2 regions of the Pseudoalteromonas tunicata genome follow, and region 2 is predicted to be linked to the other one. Evidence: riboswitches for the same ligand, from Rfam matches in the RefSeq annotation. Region 2 holds a riboswitch; the other holds the start of a gene.
The links. A riboswitch is a leader RNA that binds a small molecule or an ion and turns the genes downstream of it on or off. The one in region 2 is predicted to bind lysine.
Positions count from the first base shown of each region.

Region 1: linked by a shared signal. The riboswitch ahead of lysC (lysine-sensitive aspartokinase 3) and the one ahead of dapA (4-hydroxy-tetrahydrodipicolinate synthase) in region 2 are both predicted to bind lysine.

Region 1 covers NZ_CP011032.1:2,508,369-2,519,014, forward strand. Annotated here, with positions in the region: gene PTUN_RS11440 (hypothetical protein) at 11-349, shown strand; gene PTUN_RS11445 (NAD(P)-dependent oxidoreductase) at 428-1,309, opposite strand; gene PTUN_RS11450 (glutathione peroxidase) at 1,400-1,879, shown strand; gene PTUN_RS11455 (2-hydroxyacid dehydrogenase) at 1,881-2,855, shown strand; gene PTUN_RS11460 (sodium-dependent transporter) at 2,947-4,269, opposite strand; gene PTUN_RS11465 (4'-phosphopantetheinyl transferase family protein) at 4,397-5,149, shown strand; gene lysC (lysine-sensitive aspartokinase 3) at 5,220-6,566, opposite strand; lysine riboswitch at 6,658-6,831, opposite strand; gene nhaD (sodium:proton antiporter NhaD) at 6,916-8,172, opposite strand; gene PTUN_RS11480 (hypothetical protein) at 8,331-9,593, shown strand; gene PTUN_RS11485 (condensin complex protein MksE) at 9,595-10,137, shown strand; gene PTUN_RS11490 (coiled-coil domain-containing protein) at 10,137-10,646, shown strand, end outside.
Region 2 covers NZ_CP011032.1:348,478-359,123, forward strand. Annotated here, with positions in the region: gene PTUN_RS01575 (PLP-dependent decarboxylase) at 1-1,085, opposite strand, end outside; gene PTUN_RS01580 (2,3,4,5-tetrahydropyridine-2,6-dicarboxylate N-succinyltransferase) at 1,085-1,825, opposite strand; gene dapA (4-hydroxy-tetrahydrodipicolinate synthase) at 1,837-2,721, opposite strand; lysine riboswitch at 2,844-3,037, opposite strand; gene PTUN_RS01595 (fimbrial protein) at 3,282-3,902, opposite strand; gene ilvG (acetolactate synthase 2 catalytic subunit) at 4,448-6,097, shown strand; gene ilvM (acetolactate synthase 2 small subunit) at 6,094-6,333, shown strand; gene PTUN_RS01610 (branched-chain amino acid transaminase) at 6,387-7,310, shown strand; gene ilvD (dihydroxy-acid dehydratase) at 7,381-9,237, shown strand; gene ilvA (threonine ammonia-lyase, biosynthetic) at 9,239-10,646, shown strand, end outside.

The sequences.
Region 1 (10,646 bases), 1.8 Mb from region 2:
AGGATATACGATGACCACTCTTGATAAAACAGCTGTTTTAGCAGCGTTTGAAGCGGCTTATGTCGCAGCCCATGGTACGTTACCTGAGATCACCGCAAAAGGTGGTTGGTACAGTGTTGATGGCAATAAAAATGTTCGCTTAGCCGATCTTAATGCACAAATTGATGACTTAAATGCATCTGCGGTGAAAACAGCACCAGTACACTCTTCGATAGAAGAAAACGAGCCTACCAAAACTCCCTTCAGCATAATCAAAACCAATGATACTGGTTTCACAGCCGAAGAGCTTTGGATAGTCAAATTAGCAGAAACATTTCAAGACTGCCGTTTACCCCGTGGACTTGCCTAATTAACCCCGTTAATTTTCTGCTAAAAAGGTGCGTTTGATCGCACCTTTTATAACAACGTCACATTTACCCACGAAAACTTATTTAGTTCTATCTTTTTCTAAACGTGCGAATAAGCTCGATGTATCAAAACGATTACCACCCATAGCTTGTACTTCAGCATAAAATTGATCCACTAATGTCGTAAGCGCCAGCGTAGATCCATTTTTACGTGCCTCATCAAGTGCAATTCCTAAATCTTTACGCATCCAATCAACTGCAAAACCAAAGTTATAATCACCTGCCCACATTGTTTTGTAGCGATTTTCCATTTGCCATGACCCTGCAGCACCCTTGGAAATAGTTTCAATCACTTTTTCACCATCAAGCCCTGCTGAGCGGGCAAAGTGTAGGCCCTCAGCCAAACCTTGTACCACACCTGCAATGCAAATTTGGTTAACCATTTTACACAATTGACCCGACCCAACAGGCCCAAGCAGCTGACTGAAACGTGCGTAACTGGCCATAATTGGCTGTACTTTATTAAACACAGCTTCATCGCCACCAACCATAATCGTAAGCACACCATTTTCGGCGCCCGCCTGACCACCCGAAACTGGCGCATCTAAAAATTCAATCTCTTGCTTTTTAGCCGCTGTGGCGACTTCTTTTGCAACATCGGCCGAAGTTGTCGTGTGGTCAACCAATATAGCACCTTGTTTCATACCTGCTAAAACACCGTCATGCTCGATAGTCACTGCGCGTAAATCATCATCATTACCAACACATACAAACACTATATCGGCTTCTTTAGCTGCTTGTGCAGGGGTTAACGCAAACAAACCTTGATACTGATGGGCCCATTGCTCTGCTTTTGCTGATGTACGATTAAAAACCGTAACGTCGTACCCTGCTTTTTTTAAATGCCCAGCCATGGGAAACCCCATCACACCTAAACCAATAAAGGCCACTTTGATTGACATAATTTTGTCCTATTTGCTTGCTAGACTGTGAAAATTAATCTGATTATAAGGAGAACAAATCGCTTCTCCTAGTACTTTAAAGGACCCATGATGGCGTCAATTTTTGACTTTACTGCCCCATTAACAAACGGCGAACACTGTGATTTGGCTCAATTTAAGGGAAAACCACTATTAATTGTTAACACAGCCAGTAAATGTGAATTAACTCCTCAATATTTTGCATTAGAGCAACTTTATCAAAAATATAAAGATCAAGGTTTCACAGTATTGGCATTTCCCTGTAATCAGTTTGAGAACAAAGAACCTGCCGAAAACGATGAGATAAAACATTTTTGTGAGCTACAATTTGGTGTCAGCTTCCCAATTTTTGCGAAAGTGGCTGTAAATGGTCCCGACGCTTTGCCGCTGTTTAATTTTCTAAAAACCAATTCAAGAGGATTAATGCAAGCGCGGGCAATAAAATGGAATTTCACCAAGTTTCTGATTAACCGCACCGGTCAAGTTGTTGCACGTTATGCACCACGCACTAAACCCGATGCGATAAGCTCAGTCATAGAGAGTATTTTATAACATGAAAATTGCGTTTTTTAGTGCCCAAAAATACGAACAATCTTTCTTTATCGCTCATAACTCTGCTGAACATCAATTACTGTTTTTTAGTGAACGGCTAACCGAATTAAGCGCCAAACTTGCGCAAGGTTGTGATGCTGTCTGCGCATTTGTTAACGATGATTTATCTGAGTCGGTACTGCAAAGTTTACTGAAACTGAATATTAAACTGGTTACGCTACGCTGTGCTGGCTTTAATAATGTTGATTTAATTGCAGCAAAAAATCTTGGTATTAATATTACTCGTGTGCCCGCCTACAGCCCAGAAGCCGTCGCAGAGCATTGTATTGCGTTAATGCTCACCTTAAGCCGCAAAACCCATAAGGCATATAATCGGGTAAAAGAAGGCAACTTTGACCTTAATGGATTGTTAGGCTTCAACCTGCATAAAAAAACGGTCGGCGTGATTGGCACAGGTAAAATTGGCTTAGCGCTTTGTAATATACTCACGGGTTTTGGTTGTCGTATTTTAGCCCACGACCCCAAACCAAGCTCGGATCGACTCAACTATGTATCACTCGAAGCCCTGCTCGCAGAATCCGACATTATTTCTCTGCACTGCCCTTTGTTGCCAGCAACCCATCACATGATTAATGACGATGCCTATCAGCAAATGAAACCAGGCGTCATGTTAATTAATACCAGCAGAGGAGCCTTAGTTGATACTAAAGCGACTATAAAAGCATTAAAAAATAAAACCTTAGGATATTTAGGGTTAGACGTATACGAACAAGAATCCGAATTATTTTTTAAAGACATGAGTAATGAAATTATTCAAGATGATGAATTTCAACGTTTATTAAGTTTTTCAAATGTCTTGATCACCGGCCACCAAGGCTTTTTTACTCAAGAAGCACTCGATGAAATTGCCACTGTTACTTTTTTCAACATTAAGCAATTTGCTGAACAACGCGTTTTAACTAATACCGTGGTTTAACGCTGCCGATATATCAGCACCCCTAGCCAACAAAAAAAGCCGAATGAGCATCGCTCTTTCGGCTTTTTTCTATCGAATAACGTCAAATATATTATGAAAATGCCACGTTTAAAAACACTGCAGTCATTAAAATTGGGCAAACAAACCGTACATATTGCGCAAACCAATAATGCGGTCCTGAAGTCACCTGCAATAATTTATTACCTCGGCGCCACATCCAGCCCACCGTAATAAAATAAAATAGGCCCATTAACGGTAATTGATATTGGGTAAACAACATAATCACTAAGCCAAACAACCAATCGAAATTAACAATGATCACGCTTGAACAGACAAATACCACCAGCGTCACCAACCAAGTTGCTTTTGTGCGCTCTAAACCATGACTTTCAACTAAAAATGCCACCGGAATTTCAGTTGATGAAATTGTGGATGTAACAGAAGCTATCGACATCAGTACAAAAAAACATAACGCAACCAATAAACCTACTTGGCCCATAGTGGCAAATAATTCAGGTAAGACTGCAAAAATGAGTCGCCCTTCGCCAATCAACTTACCATCTTGAAAGACTTCAACACCTTGTTGTTGCGCAACAAAAATAGCAGGAATAATCAGCAAGCCAGCTAAAAAAGCCACACTCGTATCAAGCAACGCAACCGAACAAGCGAGCTTAGGTAAATTTTCTTGCGGCTTTAAATAAGAGCCATAAATCATCATGCAACCAACACCGAGCGATAAAGAGAAAAACGCTTGACCCATGGCTGCAATAATTAAATCGGGATCCATTATTTTAGAAAAATCAGGCACTAAATAGGCTTTAAAACCAGCCATTGCCCCATCAAGTGTGGCAATATATCCAATCAAACCAATTAGCAATAGCAGCAACATCGGCATTAAACGACGAGACCAAGTTTCGATACCCGATTTAACCCCTTGTAAAATAATACCCGCAGTTAAAATCAAAATAATTGGCGTGAAAATAAAATTACGGAGCGTGGTATCGCTATTTAAAAAATCGGCCACTGCCGTTGCACCAAAAAAGCGAGCAACCGGTTCAATACTGTATGCAATCATCCACCCTGCAACAATTGAATAGAAGCTCAACATTACAATTGCGCCACTTAAGCCAATATATCCCGCTGCAGCACCCATTTTTTTGCTTTGTTCGCTACACGCATTACGAAGCGCCACCACAGGATTGGCTTGTGCGCTGTGGCCCAAATATAATTCGGTATATAAAGCAGGTAAGGCAAGTAAAAAAATTACGATAAAATACACCAGCAAAAATGCCCCACCACCGTGGTTTGCAGCTTGTGTTGGAAAACCCCAAATATTACCTAAACCAACAGCGGCACCTGCCGCTGCTAATACAAAACCTAAACGACTCTGAAAGCCATCACGAATCTGTGCCATTGCGCCCATCTCTTATAATTTTTCGCTATTAAACCATAATGGAGGCGCTTCATATAGCTAAAACAGTTCCTTGGATCACTTACTTAGGTATAATTCATAACCAATTGAACTTAATTGCTGAGTTTTCATGCCAATTGATTATTTTGCCAACAATTTAATTATTCATACCGCAACTTTTGATACCGGCCTTGCAAACCAGTCATTGCATGAGGGTGAACTCACGGTTTTTGTTGCCAATGCCAGCGAACTCAATTTAGAGCAGATAGTGCCAGAGCACTTTCTTTGCCAAGCAGAAATTGCAATTTTAGCAAAACGTAAACAGCCTAAAGCCAAGCGTGAATATTTAAAAAGCCGCCATATTATCAAGCAGCTCCTTAGCGCTCAGTACGACGATCACTGCACTGCGTTTGAAACTCGCTTTAACGATACAAAAAAAGAGCTTGAGCTCTACCACCATAATCAGCTTTTGCCGATAAAACTCAGCCTCTCGCATAGCCATGAAATGGTCGCAGTTGCACTGTGCATGCAACAACAGCATGTATTTTCGTTTGGTATTGATCTTGAAAAGACGACTAAATTACGCGCGTTTGATAAACTTGCGCACCATTTTTATCATGTTGATGAAGTGACATTGATTGAACAGGCAGGCCGACTTAGCCCAAAACAACATGCCGCGTATTTTTATCGCATTTGGACACTCAAAGAAGCACTGGCAAAAACCCTAAAACGGCCCATTGCACAACTCCTTCGCCCCAATGTATTTGAACTGATTGAACGCCACAATTTACGTAATTTTAGCACCGAATTTTACGATTTTGCTTTCACGCTGTTAACAACGCACCAAAAACAAATACCTAAGTTAGTAATAGTGACTTGTTGAATCAAGCTATTACTAGCAAATAGTGACAAAAAGCGAACTGTTTAGTTCGCTTTTTTAATGGCTATGGTGATTAACACACTTCAAGCAAGCGACGGTGAATGGACTGTACAACCGCATCTGATTCACTTTGCTCGACTAAAAAGCAAAGGTTATGTTTGCTGGCACCGTGGCAAATCATGCGGATATTAAAATCAGCCAAAACTTGCATTAAGTTCATTTCATGTTGACGTAATTGAATCTCAGAACCTACTAGTGCCACGAGTGTTAAGTTGTTTTCAACCGTCACATGGCAAAATTCACTTAAGCGCTGAAGACATGCCTGATCTAGCTCTGGGCGGCTAGCATTTGGCGCGTTATCGAGGGTCAGAGCAACACTAATTTCAGATGTCGTGACTAAATCAACCGAAATATTGTATTCAGATAAAATGGTAAATACACGGGCTAAAAAGCCGCTGGCAAGCAACATTTCAGGGCTTTTTAAGGTCAGTAGAATTTGATTTTTACGCTGAGTAACGGCACGAATTCCAGGATGCTGCGACTTTTCTTTCTCAATCCAAGTACCACCTTGCTCTGGGGCGCGGCTTGAACCAACAAAAACGCTGATCCCGGCACGGCTTGCAGGCAAAATAGTCGCAGGATGCAACACTTTGGCGCCAAAAGTCGCCATTTCAGCAGCTTCATCAAAGCTCAGTTTTGGTATCGGTTTCGCCTTTTGGCATAAACGTGGGTCGGTACTAAAAATACCAACTACATCAGTCCAAATATGTACACTACAGGCATCAATCGCTTCGGCTAATAATGCTGCACTATAATCAGAACCTCCACGGCCTAACGTCGTTGTACGACCATGCTGATCAGAACCGATAAAGCCTTGAGTTACCACTACGGTTTCGTTTAATAACGGCACTAAATGTTCAAGAGCTGCAGCGCGTGTCTGCGCTACATTTGGTGTTGCTTTACCAAAATGTGCATCGGTTTTAAGTACGCTACGTACATCAAATCGTTCAGCTTTTATTCCTAAATCACGCAATACTTGGGTGAACAAACATGATGATAAACGCTCGCCAAAGCTCAGTAATTCATCGTTATGCTGCTCGCTAGTGCTCGTTAAGGCTGCACATTGTTCAAAGTCAGCCAAGGTTTGGCTAAATAAAGTGGCTAAATCGGCATCAAGGGTTAATTTTGCCAGAATATTATTTTGAATAGCTAACACACCATCAATATGACTTTGGCGCACTGCGTCACTGATGTCTTTATGACTTAAGGCAACTAAATGGTTGGTCACACCCGCGCTTGCGCTTACTGCAACAACACGGACATTGTTATCGTCATGAATGATTTGCGCACAACGAAACATGGCGTCAAAATCGGCTAAACTTGTGCCACCAAACTTGGCAACAATAAAAGATGAACTCATTGGGTCTCCTTATTTATCAACGTCATTTGTTGATAAAAATACACAAGGAGAACTGCACGGCAAGGGTACTTTGAGATGAAAACGGTAATCCACTGCCAGAAGCTCTCCACCAAAATAGGTGACAGTTCAGAGGATTCAGCCTCTTAAACCGAGAAAATAACTGTACGGTGGTTATTCCCCCTCGGCGAAGGTCCCCCTCGAAACATCATCATCGGACACCGCGTCCTCGTATGTTCTACCTGGCCTTCGCACCTCTTCTGTTTATTGCCAATTTAAGAAACTGGCAATAAAAAACCCCACTGTTTAGCGGGGTTTTAAATCTAACGTTTAGACGTCTAGCTGTCAATCATTAATTTACGGTAATTAATAATCCAGCAAAATACGAACCAACATAACCAATGGTGTAAGCCGCTAGTAAATAAATACTTAAGCGTAAATAGCTAACAAAGGTAAGTTCTTTTACTTTACTCATTGCAATAATACCAGCAGCTGAACCTATGATAAGCATTGAGCCACCCACACCGGTTGCATAAGTAAAGGTTAGCCATTGGCGCGCATCCATCGCAATGTCTGCTTTTAATAACGCAGCCGTTAACGGTACGTTATCAACCGTGGCTGATAATAGCCCCATAAAGTAGTTTGCGTATTCTGGCGCTAAAATCTCGTATAAGTGAGTAAATTGAGTCAGTACCCCTACTTCTTTCATCGCACCAACCAGCAGTAAAACCCCAACGAAGAATAACAAGGTATCGTATTCAATCTCACGAATGTAATCGATGATTTTTTTGTTTACGTCTTTTTTACGCATTAAAAACTGCGCGACTAAAAACATAAAACTTAAACCGAATAAAAACGTCAGTAATGGCGGAACCGAATATAAAACACTCAAAGCCAAAGTACCAAAAATGGTTGAAAGGAAAATAACCGCAATGGTGATATCGGTTTTTTCAATTCGACGTGAGGTATCAGGTTCAAAATATACTTTGCCATTCATACCAATCGATAGCATAACCGCAAGAGCAAGCACACTGAAAATCGCCGGCGCTACCAATAACAGCAAATGACCAATGGTGACTTTATCCGCTAAGAAAATCATTAACGTTGTTACATCACCGGTAATCAGCGATACACCACCTGAGTTCACAGCAAAAATAATTAACGTGGTGTATTTAATCAGCTTTTTACTATCAAGTTTTAGCGACATTACCACCGCAAGCGAAATTAAGGTCGCAGTCACATTGTCGGAAATTGATGAAAACAAAAAGGCAAAACCACCAACCAAAAACATCAAGCGACGTTCGCTAATTTCTCTTGGCATAATGCGATGAACTAAGTTTTGAATAAATCCTTTTGAATTCAAATAGGCAACAAAGGTCATAGCAGCCATCAAAAATAACCACAAAGTCGCTATTTCAAGAATGTTATGATCTAATTGATGTTGAATAGTTTCAGGGCTTTCACCGTGAATAGGGAAGATAAAAGCGATTATCCAACATAAAGTACCAAAAAAAAGCGTGGTTTTGGCCTTGTTTACGTGAATAATATCCTCTATAACGATCAGCACAAATGCAAGTGCGATTAGCGACAGGATAATACCAGTAACCATTTTTCGTTAACAACCTTTGTTAGAAAAGTAAAATATTTGCGTTACAATCAAGCGGCGCGTAGTCTAGCACTTAAAATGACATAAAACTACCGCAGTGTACCTACTATCTTAGTAGTACTTCCTAACAGAATAATTATTAAACAACATAGTGGATAGGTATGATCCCACCGAAGAAAATATTGACTATTTTGTCTGAACATTGGCCCTTAATTGAGACTTTGATCCGACGCTTTAATATGGCCGATTTTAACATTCATGATGTACAAACTATTTTAAAAACTAAATACCCCACCTGGCCGGGCGATAAGATTTTTAAAGAAGCAAACCGACTACTCAATCACGATATTTTGATCCCGCTGGCAAAGTCATCTCAACTTGAACTCAATCGTGCCGTGGCTGAATTTGCCCAGTATTTATTGCAAGAAGAAAGCCTTGGCATTGCCGAAGAAGTGCATGTACTAATTAGAGATTTAGCCCGCCTTGGTCATCGTTTAGCGCAAGCTGGTCAAGACAATGATTTTGAAGAATTGCGCCGTAATTGCCGCATTATGGATGAACGGGTACGTAAAATCGTAAAACTGTTTTATCACAACGAAAATGCCATATTAAATATTGTTGAACAGGCCAAAGCCGATCACTCACAGCGCTCACTCGAAAAACGTTATCAAGCCGTGATTGAAGCATTTGATTTATACATCGAACCTATGCTTGAAATGGTTGATATTGGCGGTGAATTTAAAGCGTGTTTTAGCGAGATTGAGCAGCAGATCAGCACCCTACTCGAGCAAATTCAAATCACCGGCAAGCTGTTTAGCGAAAAGCGGATGTTAGAACAATTACGCACCCGCATTTTAGACATGCACCTAACAGGGCGTGAAAGCCTGCGCAAAAGTGCCGATATGCTAATGCCACTGCGTGAAGAGTTACGTCGCAATACGCTCCTGACTCGCCAAGCAGCCAAGGTGCTAGGTGCAATTCGTAAAAATGGCGTCGATGCCGTACTCAGTGCCCATCAACCACACATAACATCTGATCAACAAAAATTCTCTTTAGGTACCGCCCATCAAATGGTGGCGTACATGGCACACATTGACGAATTTGAACAAGAAGAATACCAACTACCAGATCAAAGCCACGTACCTGCGTTTATCAATCCTAATATTCCAGACTTTTTTAGCGTTAAAACCCGTTTTACAGCAGATCTTGGTAACAAACAAACGGGCATTTTGGCCTGGCTTGATACGCAATACCCTGAGCTTGAAGCGGATGAGTTACTGTTTTTATATCAAAAAATGGCCAATGATCCCGACTTAACCGTTACACACAGCGCACAACCGAGCGTTATCGCATTAGCCGATTGCCAATTTAAATTACACCCTTATCACGCATCGTTAAAAACGACTTCTTTAAAATCGAATTAATATGACACACATAAATTTAGCTGAACTCACAGAGTTACAGCACATTAATAAAAAGCTGGTCAGTGGTTATCACATTAGTGAACAAGACGTACAACTTTGGCAACAACTTGACCATTGCCATGAGCAATATACTGAACTTTTTCAATCACTTGGTCACCATCTAATCAAAGATGGCCGAGGTTTTTATTACCTTGAAATTGAAGACAGCACGCCCAATATGGGCAAAATATCCCGTGCCTTTGCCCTCACCACCTATGTCTTGGTCGAGTACTTTGCCAACCTTGGCAAAGACCCACTGCGTGCCCTGTTTGAACAAGTGTGTGATTTAGAACTGATGCAAATCTTAGTACAACAAAATAAACACCTGTACGATCAGCTCGAAATTTTTTCAGGCTCAGACTTACGCAAAGATGTATTTATGCGCATGAGCCGCTTTGGTTTGGCAAAAGAAGTCGAGCAAGGCTTTATAATTCAAAGCCCAATTTATCGCTATCTGGATGCATTAATGCAAATCAACGAACTTGATCTGCAGGAGGACAACTAATGCAACATTTATACGGCCTGACAAAACTTGCCCTACTTAATACCGCCGGATATGCCAAATGTGTGATCCCGCTTGATAAAAGCAGCTCAATTTGCGCGCCAAATAATACGGGTAAAAGTTCAGTTATTAATGCGCTTCAGTTTCCTCTGATTAATGATTTACGCCTCACAGAATGGGATGGCCACGACTTAGAAGAAACACGTAAATTTTATTTTAGCTCCGATCAATCGTACATCTTACTCGAAGCCGAACTCCCTCATGGCCCTGTGGTCATTGGTGTGGCAGGTCTTGGTAAAATTGCAGGGTTTGCCCATCAATTTTTTTGCTACAACGGCAAACTGAATATTGAAGATTACACTCAAGGCAAAACCATCGTTAAATATACTAAGTTATTTAACCACTTAAAGAGCTTAAACTTCACGCCTTTTGAACTTAAAGCACAAGAGCTTAATGCACTACTAACTGGGGGAGCCAGCGCATTTGATTCTGAGATCAGCTTAAAAATGATC
Region 2 (10,646 bases):
TATGCACCAACTTGGCTAAAAATGACATGGTCATTTTCATTGAGATCGGCGGGGAGTTGATGTGTACCTAAACTGTCGAGTGCAGTGCAAAGCGGGCCATGAATTAAAAACTCACGTGCGGGCGCATTTGATTGGCGTAATAACTGTGCTGGAAACGCTTGATTAGTCACTGCAGGGCGCAAAATGTGGTTAATCCCTCCTGCGGTAATTAATTGGTGGTACCCAAAGTTTTCTTTTTGTTCGACTACAGGATTAACATAGTGGCCGCATTCACCCACAGCATAACGACCGAGTTCCATCCAAAGCTCATTCACGCCTGATTCGAATTTAATATTGCTTAGAGCATCAAGTAGCTGAGGCCAATTGAGAGGGTCTTGCGCGGTTGTGTAGGGAATACCTAAACCACCACCTAAATCTAAAATCTCCAGTGCAAAACCGAGTTGATCGGCGAGTGCCTGTAATGGCGCAATCATTTGTGACCATAACTGGGCTAGCTTATCAGTGCTGAGCATATTGCCCCACTGAAAAATATGCAGGCCCACAAAGTTTAGTTGTGGGTAGTCGGCAATATTTAAATGCTGCCATTGCTGCGTACCTAAACCAAAAGGCGTTAGGCTATTGCCTCCTAAAGGGTTTTTTTCACCTTCTGGCCAACGAAGTTGCACGCGCAGCAAAATACGCAATTGCACTTGATGATTTTGCGCCGCTTGGTTTAACCACGCTACTTGGTTGAGGCTTTCGGCAACAAATGTACGCACGCCAGCCTCTAAAAAGTGGTTAATTTGTTTTTTACTTTTGGCAGGGCCAGTATTGAGCACACGTTCAGCGGCAATTCCTTGTTTTAATACTTGATTTAGCTCGCCTGCGCTTGCTACATCAAAGTTAAAACCCGCTTTATCTAAAGTTTGGATCACGCTCGATAAAGGATTCGCTTTGACTGCATACCATAGCTTTACCACATTTTGCGCGGTTAATGGTGCTAAGTGAGCAGCGAGCTGATCTAAATCATAGATAAAAAAAGGATGGTCTTGTGTTTGCACAAGTGCATTGATATGACCGCGAACTGATGTGCTCAAAAAGCTCATTAACGTAATACCTCTTCTAGTGCTAATGAAGCGTTTGATTGTGCATCACGGTATTTCACAATTAAGGCGCATGACATACTTAAACCTTGGCTGCGGCCCCATGCACTTGATGCAGGGCGTGAACCAGGTACTACAATCGCGTATTCTGGGATTGGTTCGCCGCGCTCAAGTTGGCGCTCGTTAACACAGTCGTACACAGGAATAGTGGCCGATAAACGCACACCTGGGGCAAGTACTGCGCCTTTTTTCACTACAACGCCCTCAACAATCACACAACCTGCGCCAATAAATGCATCGTCTTCAATCACAACTGGACTCGCGCCAACAGGCTCAAGTACACCACCTAGTTGTACTGCAGCACTTAAATGTACGTTTTTACCGACTTGCGCACATGAACCAACTAAAACATGGCTATCAACCATAGTGCCTGAATCGACATAAGCACCAATGTTGATATAAGAAGGAGGCATAATAATCGTGCCTTTTGATACATAAGCACCTGGGCGAACACTGCTGCCACCCGGTACCATGCGCACGCCATCTTCAGCCGAAAAACCACGCACGGCTAAGTTGTGTTTATCGACAAAACCACCAGGGAATTCAATATTGTTGCCATTTTTAAAGACGTCTAAAATGCCTTTTTTAACTTCAACATTGGCATGCCATTGACCGTTTTCATCTTGAGTTGCAGCGCGCACTGTGCCCGCTTCTAATTGTTGAATAAGTTCTGACCAGTTCATAAATTGCCTGTTTAATTAAAAGATAAAATTGTGTGATTCGCAGCTTCAAGTGCTGCATGATTATTGAGTTCTAAATGCGTCAATGGTGGTCTTAAATCCGGAAATTGAATGCGACCTTGCTTGTGCATTAGCACTTTTACAGGGATTGGATTGGCGACTTCAAATAAGCTATTGATAGCGCTCGACCATTGACGAAATAGATTAGGATAAGTACCTGCAAGCGAGCGACGTACAAATTCAGCTGTTTGATTGGGCCAAGCATTTGCTGCGACAGACACTAGCCCTTTAGCGCCAGCTTGGGCAAAATAAGGCATCAAGGCATCGTCACCACTATAAATGGCAAGCTGGGGTGCGGCACTACGAAACGCTTCAAATTTTGCAATATCGCCACTGGCTTCTTTCATCGCCCAAAGCCTAGTGTGATGGCTTAAATTAGTCAGTACCTCAGGCGCAATAGCAACAGCACTGCGACCTGGTACGTTATAAAGCATACATGGGTGTTTTGAATGGTTCAGTAAGGTATCAAACCATTGGGTTTGTCCTTGAATACCAGGCTTGGCATACAGTGGCGAACCAAGTAAATAAGCATGGATTGGTAAATCATTACAAAACTCAAGCCATTGAACTTGTTGCTTTAAATTAAAACCACCAACAGCGACCATTAACGGAACTTGAGGTGCTAATTGGCAAACAAAAGTAACAATTTCTTTTTGCTCGGTTTCGGTTAGGGCTAAGCCTTCGCCGGTACTGCCAAGTAATAAAATGCCATTGTTAGCCGCGACTTGTTCAGCGACTAACTTCGCCAAAGCGTCAAAATCAACAGTGTCTTGTGGTGTAAACGGCGTAATTAAAGCCGTCCATAACGGATATTCAGATAAATCGAATTGTTGGATCATCTCTACCGAACTCATAACATGTCGGTAGGAAAGTGGGGGAATAATCCAAAACACTACCGAACATATAAAATTCGAAGAGCGAATGGACTTAACAAAAATAAAGCAAATAGCCTTATTTTCCTAAGACCAGAAGCTCTCCACCAAAATTACAACAGCTTAGCTGTTATTGGTGACAGTCGCTGGGATTCAGCCCAGGCGCCCGAAATAACATTGAGACAAACAATGCGCATTCTCGGCGTTAATTCCCCTCATAAACGGTCTCTGGAGTTTGTTCTCCTCACGTTTACTACCTGATTAACGCACCTCTTCTAGCCCTAAAATTAACCACCGTTTAGTACAGCAATTAATTATTGAATAGGGTTCACGGCAGGGATTGAAACATTTTAGCCATCTATATGTCAATGATGAATTGTGATCTTTTATCTGAAGCTTGGCTGTTTGCCATTTATTTAAAGTGTAAAATTTGAGATGGAATGGTGAAGGTTGGTGCTGTTTTATTTATTACGATGAAATTAAAAATGCTGCATTTTGGCAGCATTTTTAATGTTTTTTTTCTGATTTTAGCGGCGAATTCTAATGTCACCCACACCTACTTCAATATTTAAATTATATTGGCCTGCACCACGGTATTCAGTTTCTGAGCTTACTAATTTTCGTTGCTCTTTTATCTCGTTAACTAAACCACTGACACGTGTATCACCAACACCTGAGCTTAATTGAATATTTTTAAAGTCATCCAAGGTGGTATCAATTCGAACCGAGCCAACGCCGACCTCAATATCAGCAGAATTAGCAAAATTATTGATTTCAATACTGCCAACACCCAAATGCACATCAAGCGCGGCGGTGCGAGGGAGGCGAATTGTCCACTCTTGTTGCAGGTCGTCTTTGTCCACTTCGAGACTAATTTTATTATCGGTTATTTTTTTATCTAACGTGATGCTTGATAAATCGGCACTGGATGAAAACCAGCCACTATTTTTAGGTTTGAGGTCTATTTCAATTTCGAGCTGGTCACTGTCACCTGCTTCTATCTCTAAGCTGCCAACGGGGAAATTGATGCTCAAACTTTGTTGCTTGGTCATGGTTAATGTTTCTGCAATTCTTTTTTCGCTATCGGCAATAGCCTGTTGGCTACAAAGTGCGGCAATAAGCGTAAGTGAGCTAATTAATTTTTTCATAGTGATAATCCATTTGATGACTGTGATGATGTTATCAAGTAAGTCGCGGGTCATGATTAAAAAGGTTTAAAAATAATTAAATTTATTTTTGTATATTGAATTTAAATGCCGCAGGGATATAAAATTAATCAATTGGACAATTTCTATTATGTTGTTTGAATCATTCATTATTCTTTAATCTCGAGGATAATTAATTCAAACAACCGTTTTTTAAAATCATTTTCTGCAATATATTTCTAATTAACCGCCTTTATTTGCATTGTTTTTGTTGTTGACTTATCGTGGCTAAAAGGTTACTAATAAATAAGAAATTAACGCAGAGCAATTAACTGCAAATTTAAACGAATTAATGGTTAACAATTTAATGCTGACAAACACACTTTCTCTAGTCCTAATTATTATCAACGTGGTGATTATTATCACCGCGGGGGCGAGCTAGTGTCTAAGTAAAATTGCTTAATCACGAACCCCCCGAACTGAAAAGTCCGGGGGGTTTTTTGTTTCTAGGTGTTTGAAAAACTTGTAAAACTAAGGGTTGAATTAAAATGACAGGCGCGCAGTTACTAATAGAATTACTTGCCAAACATGGCGTAAACGAGGTGTTTGGTTACCCAGGCGGAGCCATTATGCCAATTTATGACGCTTTGTATGGTGCGCCAATTAAGCATTATTTAACCCGCCATGAACAAGGTGCTGGTTTTGCTGCTGTAGGCTTTGCCAGAAGCACGGGTAAGCTAGGTGTATGTTTTGCTACTTCAGGTCCTGGCGCGACAAACTTAATCACCTCATTGGCTGATGCGATGATGGATTCGGTGCCATTACTTGCCATTACCGGTCAAGTTCCGACTGCTGCAATCGGGTCTGACGCCTTTCAAGAAATCGATGTACTCGGTATGTCGCTGTCATGTACAAAACATAGTTATTTGGTTGAGCGCCCTGAAGATTTAGCTGAAATTTTACAAGAAGCGATGCATGTTGCGCAGTCAGGCCGCCCAGGTCCTGTTTTAGTTGATATACCAAAAGATATTCAGCTCGCTCAAGTGCCTTTTCATCCTTGGCTGGCAGTAGACGATTACAAACCACAGGTTTCAAATGATGAAGTATTAAAAGCGAATCAACTTTTAGCGCACGCCAAACGTCCGGTCGCGTATGTTGGTGGTGGTGTGCAAGCGGCAGATGCGCAGCAGCATTTAATGGATTTTTTAAATGCAACACAAATGCCGGCAGTCTCAACGTTAAAGGCATTAGGGTCAGTATTGCCTGAATATCAACATGATTTAGGCATGCTCGGCATGCATGGTGGTCAAGCTGCCAATTTAGCGGTGCAAGAATGTGACTTACTGGTATGTATCGGCGCACGTTTTGACGACCGAGTAACGGGAAATTTGGCTAAATTTGCTGCTAAAGCCAAAGTCATTCATTTAGATATCGATGCAGCTGAGGTTGGTAAACGCAAACCTGTTGCGGCTTCTTTAGTGGCAGATTTAAAAGATTCATTACCAAAGCTCAATGGCCCTCTTACTACAGCTGATTGGTTAGATCATTGTTCTGCCATGAAACAGCAATATGCATGGCGTTATGATTACCCTGGCGAGAAAGTTTATGCACCTTATTTACTTAACCAATTAAGCCAGTTGATGCCTAAAAATGGCGTGGTGTGTTGTGATGTAGGTCAGCACCAAATGTGGGTCGCACAGCACATGAAATTTCGCCATCCCAGTAATCATTTAAGTAGTGGCGGTGCAGGAACCATGGGATTTGGTTTACCTGCAGCCATTGGCGCACAAGTAGCTCGGCTTAATGATTTTGTTATAACAGTGTCGGGTGATGGCTCAATCATGATGAATATTCAGGAGCTGGCGACTATCAGACGTAATAATTTACCGGTTAAGATTTTGATTTTAGATAACCAGCGTTTAGGCATGGTACGCCAGTGGCAGCAATTGTTTTTTGAAGGCCGTTACAGCGAAACCGATTTATCGGATAACCCAGATTTTGTAGCTTTAGCGGCGGTCTTTGGTATTCCAGGTCAAACAATTACGCACGCCAATGAGGTCGATGCAGCGCTGGTAAAATTAGTCTCAGCAACGGGTCCTTATATTTTACATGCCTGTATTGATGATAAAGAAAATGTATGGCCACTTGTGCCGCCAGGCGCGGGAAATGAACAAATGTTAACGGAGGTGGTGTCATGAAGCACTATTTACAGGTTGAACTAAAAAATCAAAGCATTGCGGTTGAGCGCTTTTTAAGAGTGACCCGTCATCGTGGATTTTCACTCACTCACATGCAGTTAGAAGCAAAAGATGAAAAGTATTTAGTAAATTTTACCGTAGATAGTGACCGACCTATCCATTTATTAACGCAACAACTAAATAAACTGATTGAAGTTAGTTTTGTTGAGCAACAATTAAAACAACAAGCGAGTTAACCGCTTTTTAAATTTTTTACCGGTATTGCCGGCATTGAAAATAGGAAATTACTATGTCACAGCAGTCAGAATTTATTTGGTTCAACGGCAAAATGGTTCCATATGCGCAAGCAACCACTCACGTACTTAGCCATGCCATTCATTATGGTAGCTCAGTATTTGAAGGCGTTCGTGCTTATGATACACCTAATGGTCCGGCTATTTTTCGTTTGACTGACCATATCAAGCGTATGTTCGATTCAGCAAAAATTTATCGGATGGAAATTCCATATACGTTAGAAGAGTTAGTTCAAGCCTGTAAAGACACTGTGGCGCAAAATGGTTTTAAAGACGCATATTTACGTCCCTTTGCTTATTTAGGTCATGTTGGGCTTGGTTTAAATCCAAAATCTCATGTAGCAGAGGTCTCTGTAGCAGCTATGCAATGGGGCGCTTATTTAGGTGAAGATAGCCTTGCTGAAGGTGTCGATGTCTGTATTTCTTCTTGGAATCGTTTAGCTCCTAATACGATGCCAACGGCAGCCAAAGCGGGTGGCAATTATTTATCTTCACAACTTATCTCTGGCGAAGCAAAACGTAATGGGTATGTTGAAGGCATTGCACTTGATACCAACGGCATGTTGAGCGAGGGGGCAGGTGAAAACTTATTTGTGATAAAAAAAGGGGTGCTTTATACCCCGCCGACCACGGCATGTATTTTACCGGGTTTAACCCGAGATACCATTATGACGCTGGCCAACGAGTTTGGTTACGAAGTGCGTGAGGAAGCGATTGCTCGTGAAGCTTTGTATTTAGCTGATGAATTTTTTATGACTGGCACCGCAGCCGAAATTGTACCGGTGCGCAGTGTTGATCGCATTACAGTTGGTTCTGGCAAGCGCGGTCCAATCACTGAGCACTTACAAAAAGCCTATTTTGATTTGGTTAAAGGCCAAAGCGCCGATCCACATGGCTGGCTTGAATACGTAAGCGCATAAATACATAAAGATTTTAAATTTTTGGGAATGAGGAATAGGGGGAGTTTCCCCCTAAAATACAGAGGTAACTATGGCTAAATTAAGAAGTGCAGAAACAACTGAAGGTCGCAAACGCGCTGGCGCTCGCGCGCTTTGGCGTGCAACAGGAATGACAGATCAGGATTTTGGTAAACCGATTATTGCGGTTGTTAACTCGTTCACTCAATTTGTGCCAGGTCATGTTCACCTCAACCAACTCAGTGAGTTAATGGCGCAAACCATTACACAAGCGGGTGGTGTGCCAAAGGAATTTAATACCATTGCAATCGATGATGGTATCGCAATGGGTCATGGCGGCATGCTTTATTCTTTGCCTTCTCGCGATTTAATTGCTGATTCGGTTGAATACATGGTCAACGGTCACTGCGCTGATGCCATGATCTGTATTTCAAACTGCGACAAAATAACTCCGGGCATGATGCTTGCAGCGCTGCGTTTAAATATCCCGGTTATTTTTGTTTCAGGTGGTCCAATGGAGGCGGGCAAAACACGCCTTGCTGGCATTGATATCAAACTTGATTTAGTTGATGCCATGGTAAAAGGGGCGGATTCAAATGTCAGTGATGCAGATTCTGAACAAGTAGAGCGTTCAGCGTGCCCAACGTGTGGTTCATGTTCAGGTATGTTTACCGCAAATTCAATGAACTGTTTATTAGAAGCTATCGGTTTAGCTCTGCCTGGTAATGGTACGACGCTTGCCACCCATAAAGATCGTAAACAACTTTATGTTGAAGCGGGTGCGCGCATAGTTGATTTATGCCGCGAATATTATCAAAAAGATAACCCAGCAGTATTACCGCGCGCCATTGCTAATCGCACCGCATTTATGAATGCAATGGTGGTTGATATCGCAATGGGCGGCTCATCAAATACCGTGCTGCATTTATTGGCCGCAGCGCAAGAGGCGGGTGTTGATTTTGATATGTCTCATATCGACGCACTTTCTCGTAAAACACCTTTTTTATGTAAAGTTGCCCCAGCGACCCCTGATTACCACATTGAAGATGTACACCGCGCTGGTGGCATGATGGCGATTATTCGTGAACTTGGCAAAGCGGGTTTGGTTGATTTATCGGTGGATCATGTTGCCGGTATGACCATGGCCGAATTAGTTAAAAAATGGGACGCAACGGATCCTGCAAATGAAGCCGCGCAAAAATTCTTTCGCGCTGGCCCTGCCGGTATCCGTACCACTAAAGCCATGAGTCAAGAGTGCCGTTGGCCAGAAGGAGATAATGATCGCGAAAACGGATGTATTCGCAGTGTTGAACATGCCTTTAGACAAGATGGTGGCCTTGCGGTGTTATACGGTAACTTAGCGCAAGATGGCTGTATTGTTAAAAGTGCGGGAGTGGTGGATGACATGCTGCATTTTGAAGGTCGCGCTGTGGTCTATGAATCACAAGATGACTCTGTTGAAGGCATTTTAAACGATGAAGTAAAAGCTGGTGATGTGGTGGTCATTCGTTACGAAGGGCCAAAAGGCGGCCCAGGCATGCAAGAAATGCTGTATCCAACGAGCTATTTGAAATCAAAAGGTTTGGCAGAAAAATGTGCGTTGATCACTGATGGCCGTTTTTCGGGGGGAACATCAGGGTTATCGATTGGCCATGTTTCACCAGAAGCAGCAAGCGGTGGCGCCATCGCCTATGTAGAAAATGGCGATAAAATCATTATCGATATTGCAACTCGCCAAATCAAACTCGATTTAACAGCTGAAGAGCTTGAAGCGCGTAAACAAAAGCAGCTTGCTCGTGGTAAAGAGGCCTATAAACCTGTTGATCGTGTACGTTATGTATCGTCAGCTTTAAAAGCGTATGCCTTATTGGCAACCAGTGCAGATAAAGGTGCGGTACGTGATTTAGCTAAATTAGAGGAGCTGAGCTGATATGGTTTCAAAAGAGCTTGAATATTTCAGAGCAATTATCCAAGCCAATATGGAGCCATTGGCGAAAGTAACGCAAGTGAGCCCAATGCCGAGTTTGGAAAAAAAACTCGGCAATAAAATTTGGCTAAAGCGTGAGGATCAGCAGCCGGTTTATTCGTTTAAATTGCGTGGTGCTTTTCATAAACTCAAACAATTGCCTGCACAATCAAAAGTGGTTACAGCTTCTGCTGGCAATCATGCCCAAGGTGTGGCGTTAAGTGCTAGTTTTTTAGGTCACACGGCAAAAATTGTCATGCCAGTGACAACCCCTGAAATAAAAGTGAATGCCGTACGCGATTTAGGTGGCGAAGTGATTTTGCATGGCCATCATTTTGATGCTGCTAATAGCTTTGCTTTAAATCTTGCAGAACAGGAGGGAGCGGTATTTGTTCCGCCATTTGACGACCCGGATGTCATTGTTGGCCAAGGGACTATTGCGCGAGAATTAATGCAGCAATTGCCACAACTTGATGCTGTTTTTATTCCTGTTGGTGGCGGTGGGTTACTCGCGGGTATGTCGGTTTATATCAAATCGTTGCGTCCAGATATTAAAGTAATCGGGGTTGAGTCTGAAGAAAGTGCCTGCTTAAAAGCTGCAATGGAAGCGGGTAAGCCGGTTGAGCTTGAACGAGTAGGCAGCTTTGCCGATGGTGTTGCGGTTAAAATTATTGGTAAAGAAACGTTTCGTTTAGCGCAGCAGTTTTGTGATGAAGTTGTCACTGTAACGAGCGACGAGATTTGTGCTGCAATGCAAGATGTATTCGTTTCAACTCGAGCGGTAGCAGAGCCTTCAGGTGCTTTGGCCTTAGCAGGCCTAAAAAAATGGTGCATCGAAAACAAGGCTAAAGGACTTAAATTATCAGCCGTATTGTCGGGTGCAAATTTAAACTTTGATCGCTTACGTTACGTTGCTGAGCGCACTGCGCTTGGCGAAAAAAATGAAGCATTATTTGCCGTTACCATAGGAGAAGAAAAAGGTAGTTTCCGTCGTTTTTGCAAAGCCTTAGGTGGGCGTGCAATTACAGAGTTTAATTACCGTTATGCCAATTCAACCAAAGCACAGATATTTGTTGGTGTCGGTTTGCGTCGTGCACAAGAAGAGCTCGATGAGTTAAAAGCTGAGCTTACACAGTTAGATTATGATTTTACTGACTTATCTGACAATGAATTAGCCAAATTGCATATTCGATATATGGTTGGCGGCCAGCCTGGACAAATGATTAAAGAGCGCTTATTTCGCTTTGAATTTCCAGAGTACCCAGGTGCATTAGAGCGCTTCTTAGATACTTTAGGTGCAAATTGGAATATTACCTTATTCCATTATCGTAATCACGGTGCAGCAACGGGTAATGTCTTAGCCGCATTTGAGA